DNA from 2 places in the Rhizobium sp. 01T437 genome. Region 2 is predicted to be linked to the other one. Evidence: predicted binding sites of a transcription regulator. Region 2 holds the regulator's gene; the other holds the start of a gene.
What was found. The regulator LexA, encoded in region 2, represses DNA repair genes until DNA is damaged. The targets are predictions, from matches to a motif close to TGTTCNNNNTGTGTTCNG.
Positions count from the first base shown of each region.

Region 1: a site for LexA is predicted at 2,667-2,684, ahead of AC1DM5_RS13395 (ATP-dependent helicase). Genes of this name have one in related genera too.

Region 1 covers NZ_JBFTPM010000006.1:65,979-70,544, forward strand. Annotated here, with positions in the region: partial or broken gene AC1DM5_RS13370 (arylsulfatase) at 1-340, shown strand, start outside; gene AC1DM5_RS13375 (DUF982 domain-containing protein) at 1,090-1,332, shown strand; gene AC1DM5_RS13380 (hypothetical protein) at 1,568-1,831, opposite strand; gene AC1DM5_RS13385 (BON domain-containing protein) at 1,915-2,133, opposite strand; gene AC1DM5_RS13390 (hypothetical protein) at 2,346-2,624, shown strand; gene AC1DM5_RS13395 (ATP-dependent helicase) at 2,739-4,566, shown strand, end outside.
Region 2 covers NZ_JBFTPM010000001.1:602,074-606,639, reverse strand. Annotated here, with positions in the region: gene AC1DM5_RS03090 (ComEC/Rec2 family competence protein) at 134-2,509, shown strand; gene lexA (transcriptional repressor LexA) at 2,490-3,215, opposite strand; gene AC1DM5_RS03080 (VOC family protein) at 3,413-4,300, shown strand; gene kdsA (3-deoxy-8-phosphooctulonate synthase) at 4,297-4,566, shown strand, end outside.

The sequences.
Region 1 (4,566 bases), on a different contig from region 2:
TAAGGGCAAGCCGGTGTTCCTCTACAACCTCGTCGACCTTGAACGCTTTCGCTGGGAAGGGCAGGACGCGCTGGCACCGGGCAAGCACACCATCGTTTTCGACTTCACCTACGATGGCCCCGGCTTCGGAAAAGGCGGCACCGGCGTGCTAAAGGTGGACGACAAGGAAGTCGCCAACCAGAAAGTCCCGCACACCGTGCCCTTCCTCATGTCAATCGATGAAACCTTCGACGTGGGCGTCGATACCCGCACTCCCGTCGATGACGGTGACTACAGTGTGCCTTTCCCCTTCACCGGAAAGCTCGACAAGGTTGCCTTCAAGCTGGGCGGACCCAGCTAGGAGCAAATGATCAGGCAATTACCCGTAGTAGGCTCGCCAAAGCGAACAACTAAGGCACTATAGGACGGCGGGCTCCCTTTCCGGGGTGCCCGCAAATGCTTACGAGGGACCGGCGGCGCTAGTCTCATCATAGTGTTCGAGAGTGGTACGAGCCTTCGGCATAATCGAGCTATCTATGCACGAGCCGAGACCTAAATTCACTCGCGTATTTTTGTCATCCCGAACCACTTCACGCAATCTCACTCAAAAAGACAGTAAGAAGGCCTTCGAAGGCTCTAACTAGAGTGGGACTTCGTGCCGGAGTACTGCATTGGGGCCATATCAATGGCTTGTGAACCTCCCGCAATCAACACGCTTCCGGTGCCACAGTTGTGGCGTGATCTCTGGTGGTGGAGTGAGCCTCTCTATTGGTCCCGACGTCTACTGCGAACCAAAAAGAGATGGCTGCCAGCGCTAAGACTGCATAGGTGAAAAATGTGCAAAATCCGTGCAGTCCAATATTCCCAAGGGCAATACCTCAAGGCTGGCAATCGCTTGCGCGATCTAGCGGAAACCCTTGGTAAGGGTGAGGTCGGTGGTTCAATGCCACTCGGCAGCACCAGTTTTCTCCTTTAGCATTATCCCCCGCGCCAATCGGCGCCATTGCTGCCGGCAAAAATCTCGCTAGAATATTAGCATTCTGAAGCCTTTGCGGAGGAACCCGAAGGCTTCATTCAATGTTTCTATCGAGACATGCTGGAGGAGCGTCGATGGCAACTGAACGATGGAATAGTCCGATCAAGGTAGGTTTCGAAGAGGCGGGAGCACGCACGGTTAACGGACCGTTTGACGCGCTGACCTGCCTGACCGATCTCTGGCCTGCCGTGCGCGGATTGAAATATCTCAAGGCACGCAGCGCCTGCCGCGCCGCACTCGATGGAAGAAAGACTGTCGAAGAGGCCCGCGCGGAGTTTATGGCGGCGGCCGAGGAAGCAAAGCTTAAAGTGCATTAAGCTTTCGGCGGCGGTATCGGACAATAAAAGTCCGATCTGTTCCGAAACGAAGCAATGCTTAATTTTCACTTAACCTTGCACGGAGCTCGCGCAGGGCTTTGCCTCGAAAGACGTTGCGCCATTCATCTGTTCATCAATAGAACGACGCCAGCCATCATGATGATGGTTAGAGGCTCGTCACCCTCTGCGGGAGACTGCAGACGAGCCTCGTCCGAAAGAAACTTCGAATATTCGATCAGCAATCCGAAGTATCCTCATCCTCCACCTGAATATATCCTACACCGATGATTGTGCCATCTGCAGCACGGATGAAGGACGGCAGGTAATGCGGTTCGGCGGGCTTGCAGACGGCGGCGCTGGTATATTCGTTCAGCGCTATTTCGTCTTTCGGCAGGGCCGAATAACTCATGTCGGTTTCAAGTGAGGCATAGGCGGAGCCGGCAAAGGCACCGCATCCCAGAAGAAGGGCCGTGGCCCACAGGCGTATAAGCGTTTGCATTATTGTCTCCAGTATTGAAATCCGCTCTTCAACACGCGGGACAGGGGGTTGGTTCCTTGGAAATTCCTGTTGCGGATCGCGATTTATCTCACCAGCAGGCGGCAATGCACGTAACCGCTTCCGACAATGTCCTCGGCTATTGCCAGGGCCCGCTCACTATCACCCCATTGGCTTACGAAACCTTCGAGTATGACGGAGGGGCCAATAGTGGAGACGATGATTTCGGTCGCATCGACATCGGCTGCGGCATGCAGGGCGCTTTCCACGGACGCACGCATAGCGGCCGTATTGTGGCCCTTCATCCAGGCTTCCTTGTGGAGTGGCGAGCTATGAAACCGCGGCACCATGACCGTTCCTGACATTGGCTAATGGGGATTTAACGCAAGAAGACGACGTTTGTTGCCATACGCAGCCGGCTGGATGCATAGTCGCCGCGATGGTGGTGCTCCGATACTCCCGTCCCTGCCGGCGCCATCGGCAGAAGCCCATGCAATTGCGGCCGAGGAAAATAATGATGAAAGCGCTGGTGCCCGCACTTCTTGCCACGACCCTTCTGGCCGCACCTCTGCTGGCAGGCTGTTCCGCCGCGGACGCGCCTGCGCTGGAGCCCATTCCCGGCAGCATCACCTATGGCGGGCCGCCGCGCACGAAGCTGACGAAATCGCCGATCGGCAGTGCCGTCCACAACGACTTCTACGATCAGCAGGGCCAGCGCGTCTACGAAACCTATATTCTCCAGCCCGACCGCAGCCTGAAGCTGGTGCGGCGCCAGATTGTGCCGGACTTTCCGTAATAGTGCATGGCGACCTACGCCTGCTTGACAGCGGCGCCAATCGAGAACATCCAAGGAACATCTGATTTTATTCGCAGGCGCTGATTCTCCCGCGAAGCCCAACCGGACGGCTGGATGTATCTCGAAAGACTCAATCCCCAGCAACGCATGGCCGTGGAGCACGGCACACTCACAGACGGCAGCCATGTGGCCGGGCCGCTGTTGGTCATCGCCGGGGCCGGATCAGGCAAGACCAATACGCTCGCGCATCGTGTTGCGCACCTCATTCTCAAGGGTGCCGATCCGCGCCGTATCCTGCTGATGACCTTTTCGCGCCGGGCGGCTGCCGAAATGGGCCGGCGCGTCGAACGTATCTGCGGCGAGGTTCTCGGCAAAAATTCCGGCATCATGGCGGATGCGCTCGCCTGGAGCGGCACGTTTCACGGTATCGGCGCGCGACTCTTGCGCGACTATGCCGAGCAGATCGGCATCGACCCGGCCTTTTCCATCCATGACCGGGAAGACAGCGCCGACCTGATGAACCTCATGCGCCACGATCTCGGCTTCTCCAAGACGGAAAGCCGGTTTCCGACGAAGGGCACCTGCCTTGCCATCTATTCGCGTGCCGTAAACTCCGAAACGGAACTGCCGCTGGTGCTGCGCGACGCCTTCCCCTGGTGCGCCACCTGGGAAAAGCAGCTTCGCGAGCTTTTTGCCTGTTATGTCGAGTCGAAACAGAGCCAGAATGTGCTCGATTACGACGACCTGCTGCTCTACTGGGCACAGATGGTGGCCGAACCCATGATCGCCGAGGATATTGGCAGCCGCTTCGACCATGTGCTCGTTGACGAGTATCAGGACACCAACAGGCTTCAGTCTTCGATCCTGCTTGCCCTCAAGCCTGATGGCCAGGGCCTGACCGTTGTCGGCGACGATGCGCAGTCGATCTATTCCTTCCGCGCGGCCACAGTGCGCAACATTCTCGATTTTCCGGCGTCCTTCAGCCCGGCTGCCAATATCGTCACGCTCGACCGCAACTACCGTTCGACGCAGCCGATCCTTGCCGCCGCCAACGCGGTGATCGACCTTGCTTCCGAGCGTTTCACCAAGAACCTCTGGACGGAGCGGGAATCGCCGGAACGGCCACGGCTGGTGACGGTGCGCGACGAGAACGATCAGGCGCGCTATGTGGCCGACAAGGTTCTCGACAATCGCGAGGAGGGCGTGAAGCTGAAAAGCCAGGCCGTGCTCTTCCGCGCCTCGCATCACAGCGGCCCACTTGAGGTGGAACTCACCCGCCGCAACATTCCTTTCGTGAAGTTTGGTGGGCTGAAATTCCTCGACAGTGCGCATGTGAAGGACATGCTGGCAGCGCTTCGCTTCGCCCAGAACCCGCGCGACCGAGTGGCTGGTTTCCGGCTGATGCAGATCCTTCCAGGTGTTGGCCCTTCCACCGCGCAGAAGGTGTTGGACCAGATGGCCGAGGATGCGAGCCCGATGGCAGCGCTTGCCGTCATGCCCGCACCGCCGCGCTCGGGCGAGGACTGGACCTCCTTCGTTTCCACCATGCGGGAGCTGAAAACCGGCAAGGCCGGCTGGCCTGCCGAGATCGAGCTGGTACGGCGATGGTATGAGCCGCATCTGGAACGGCTGCATGAGGATGCGAGCGCGCGGCTTGCCGATCTCGTGCAACTCGAGCAGATCGCCGGTGGTTATGCCTCGCGTGAGCGCTTCCTGACGGAGCTCACGCTCGATCCGCCCGATGCGACTTCGGATCAGGCGGGCGTGCCGCTGCTCGACGAGGACTATCTCATCCTCTCGACCATCCATTCGGCCAAGGGGCAGGAATGGACCAAGGTCTTCATGCTGAACGTCATCGACGGCTGCATCCCCTCGGATCTCGCAGTCGGCACGACGGCGGAAATCGAGGAGGAGCGGCGATTACTCTATGTAGCGATGACCC
Region 2 (4,566 bases):
CTCTTATTTCAATCGATTATTGTTTGCTCGTTTTGATTTCAGGTTGCATTCTGCCAGTATCCGGGGGCGGGTCCAGGCGATTATGGCGGGGTTAGAGACAAGAGAACGACAAGAGCAATCCATTGATCAAAAGATGGATTTTGCTGGCATTGCCCCGCGCGCCATTATGACGCAATCGGCTCGTACGCAGGTTGCGATCCCATTTCGATGGCGATTGGTGACTGTTGCGAAACGATACGTCGGGTCGTCGATGCGTATGGCCGCCGAAGAGGCCGGCCACGGTCGCCTCCTCCTCTTCTCGCCGGTCTTCCTTGGTGCGGGTGCCGCGACCTGGTTTCTGGCGGCCTCGGACTTTCCGGCCGTGTCGCTCGGTCTCTGCCTGCTTGTTCTCCTTATTGCCGTTGCGCTCTGCGGTTATGCCCGGACGAAACTGCGGGCGACGCTGCTTGCTCTGTTTCTTTTTGCCGGTGGAATGCTCTCCGCGCAGATCGAAACATGGCGGGCAAAGACCCTGATCCTCGATTCAGCCGTAACGAGAACGGTGTCCGGCCGGATCGAACGCCGAGAAGGCGATGGCCAAGGGCGCTGGCGTTATATTCTTGACGTCACCGGCACGGATGCTCCTGAGATCAAGCGTCCGCCCGAACGCATCTCCGTGCTGGTCCGCGGGGCCACCCAGCCGTTCGAACTCGGCGACGTCATCGAGGGCAGGGCGCGTCTCACGCCTCCGGCAGGACCAGCACTCCCCCACCTCAATGATTTTGCCTTCAATGCCTATTTTGACGGCATTGGTGCCAACGGCTTCTTCTATGGAGCACCGAAGAGGGTTGCAGAACAGCCGGAGCAAGCTGGCTCGGTCGGTGAGACCACCCTGGAGTGGCTTTACCGCCTGAGAAGCGGCATTGGCGATCGGATCCGCTCCACGCTGCCCGGCGACACCGGGGCCTTTGCCGCCTCCCTTGTCACCGATGAGAGACGGGCGATCTCGGATGAAACGACGGAGGCGCTGCGGCAATCCGGCCTTGCGCATATCATCGCGATCTCCGGCCTCAATATGGCGCTCTCCGCCGGCATCTTCTTTGTCGGCCTGCGTGTCATCCTCAGTCTTTTTCCCGGTATTGCCCAGGCATGGCCGATCAAGAAGATCGCGGCGGCCGGCGCGCTCGCTGCGGTGACGGCCTACTATCTGATCTCGGGTTTTGCCGTCTCCGCCGAACGCGCCTTCATCATGATGGCGATTATGCTGGTTGCGGTCTTCTTCGACCGGCCGTCGATCAGTCTCAGAAACGTGGCGCTATCCGCTCTCGTGATCCTCGGGGTCTCGCCATCGGAGGTGCTGGGGCCGAGTTTCCAGATGTCCTTTGCTGCAACGCTTGCCCTGGTCGCCGGATACGACCTCTGGAAGGGGCGGCCGATGCGGGAGAATGCCTTTGCCAAGCTGCCGATCATGAAGCCCTTTTTCATGGTTGGTGGCTTCTTCGGTGGCGTTTTCCTGACGTCGCTGATCGGTGGTTTCTCGACGGCGCTGTTTTCGATCGAGCATTTCCACCGGCTGACTGCCTATGGCCTGCCGGCAAATCTCGCGGCCATGCCGGTCATCACCTTCATCGTCATGCCGGCCGGGATGCTGGCAATGCTGCTGATGCCGTTTGGTCTGGACGGCTGGCTATGGCCGGTGGTAGGCTTCGGGCTTGATCTGGTGATCACCATCGCAAAGGCAGTAGCGGGGTGGGGCGGCAACATAGATGTAGGCCGCTTGCCCGGCTGGTATTTCCCGACCGCCGTTTTCGGATTTCTGCTGCTGACCCTGCTCAGAACCCGGCTGCGGCACATGGGAACGGCAATTATCGCGGTCTCGACGCTCGCTATTGTACTGCTTCCGTCAGAGGCGATGCCCGACATCGCCATCTCCGAAGATGGCGGTCTGGTCGCTATAATCGATGCAGAGGCGATGGCTTCGAACCGTGAAAAGCCGCCCGCCTTCATCTTCGAACAATGGCATAGGGCACTTGCCATCGAAGAGCATCGGAAGCCGGTTATGCTCCAAACTGCCAAGGCGCCCACTGCGCCTGATGGCAAAAGACTGCAACTGTCACCCGATCAACGGAATGAAGCCGGAGCGGCAATGAGACAGGCAGTCGCCGTCGGCCCGCCGTCACGCTTCTCCTGCCTGAAGGGCGCCTGGTGCACCACTTTGCTCGGTAACGGAAAGAAACTGACTGTCATCGACAATGCTGCCTATCTCGGGCCAGCTTGCGATACGGCTGATATTGTCGTGACCCCTGTCCGATTGCGCTTCGACCGTTGTCGTTCCGGCGCGCTGCTCTTTACCGGCGAGACGCTGCGCAAGACAGGTTCTGTCGAACTTCGATTCACTGATAAGGGAGTTGAGGTCGCAACCGCATTCGACACATTGGGGCGACCCTGGATACGCCACCGCGCCTATAATTGGCGCAGCAACACATTCGCAGACGCCAATCTGTCACCGGTCAGTGATAGCGGCGAATGAGACCGACGAGCTTGCCCTGGACCTTGACGCGATCCGGCGGGAAAATGCGGGTCTCGTAAGCGGGGTTTGCAGCCTCGAGCGCAATCGATGCGCCCTTGCGGCGGAAGCGCTTGAGCGTTGCTTCCTCGTCATCGACGAGTGCGACGACAATATCACCCGGATTGGCCGTGCTGCCATTGCGGATGATGACCGTGTCGCCATCGAAGATGCCGGCTTCGATCATCGAGTCGCCGCGAACTTCGAGCGCATAATGTTCACCGGAGCCGAGCATATCGGCGGGAACGGTGATGTCATGCGTATTGTTCTGGATTGCCGAGATGGGAACACCGGCGGCGATGCGGCCCATGACGGGAACGGAGACCGCATTGCCGTTATCGGCAGCAGGTGCTGGCTTTGCCGAGGCAGGAGGTGCTACGGGCTGGGGCTTGCCGAGGCTGCCCTCGATGACGCTCGGCGAAAAGCCGCGCCGAGGCTGCAGGCTCGGGCTGTAGGCTTCCGGCAGTTTGATGACTTCGAGCGCGCGCGCCCGGTTCGGAAGCCGGCGAATGAAGCCGCGTTCTTCGAGCGCCGTGATCAGCCGGTGAATACCCGATTTCGAGGCCAGATCCAGTGCGTCCTTCATCTCGTCGAAAGACGGTGGAACGCCTGACTCCTTCATCCTTTCATGAATGAAAAGAAGGAGTTCCTGTTGTTTGCGCGTGAGCATGGCGTCTAACCCCAGTCTTGAAACAAATCCAGAACGGACACTATATGTTCCATATGTGTTCCGCAAGTAGCTAAATTTTCGTAAAACTTCTGTTCAATCTGTCGAGAATTTGATTTTTATCGCCCTTAGGCCTGTCTGGCCTTGCTTCACGAGGCTTGCTGAAGCACATCTCCTTGTGATTGCTGGGAGAAGAACCGATGAGCCAAGACACGCTTCCGATCGATCATCTCGTTTTGCCGGTTACCGATATCGACCTAGCCCGCGAAAGGCTGGGCAAGCTGGGCTTTACCGTCGCGCCCGATGCCCGCCACCCCTTCGGCACGGAGAATGCCTGCGTTTTCTTTGCCGACAAAACCTATCTTGAGCCGCTCGGTGTCGCGAGCGTCGAGGAGAGCGAGGAGACGGCACGTGAGGGCAATGTCTTCACGGCCCGCAATCAGGCTTTCCGCTTCCGCTGCGGTAGCGAGGGACTGTCCGCCATCGCCTTCGCGACAGCGGATGCGAAGCATGAACATGCTCGATTCGTGAAGGGCAGCATCAGTGCTGGTTCTGTGCTACAGTTCGAACGCCCAGTGAAAATGCCGGATGGCACGGAAAGCATCGCCGGCTTCCGGCTTGCCTTCGCTGCCGACCTCCGGGCACCGGATTTCTTTCTCTTCGCTGTCGAGCGCATCAACCCGCTTCCAACCGATCGCAACGTGCTGGAGACCCACGCCAACGGCGTGACAGGCATTGCCGAGATCGCGCTCGGAGCCCCTGACCCGACAGCCTTCGGCGAGTTCGTTGGCTCGGCGGTAAAAGCCGCTTCTGCTGATGTCACGAGTTTCGGGCTGGAGGTCCCCACTGGAAACGCAAAGATCAGCCTGATGACCCCGCAGGGGCTGGAGGCCTATTTCGATCTGGCGACGCCGAATATCGATCGCGGCCTGCGCGGCCGGGCAATCCTCTTTGCCGTTGGCGATCTGGCCGTGACAGAAGCGCATTTGGCTGCTAACGGGGTGACCTATACACGCAAGGGCAACCGTATTCTGGTGAAGCCCGCGCCCGGTCAGGGCGTGCTCTTCGCTTTCGAGGAAACATCATGAGCTCCACTACCAATTCCGTTGTGACGGTCGGCGAGGGCGCCGGCAAAGTCACCTTCTCCAATGCCGCACGCCTGTCGCTGATTGCCGGCGCTTGCGAAATGGAAAGCCGCGACCATGCGTTCATGGTTGCCGGCACGTTGAAGGAACTGTGCACCAAGCTCGGCATCGGGCTCGTCTATAAGACCTCGTTCGACAAGGCGAACCGCTCTTCCTTGTCGAGCAAACGCGGTGTCGGCCTTGAGAAGGGGCTGGAGGTTTTTGCCGAT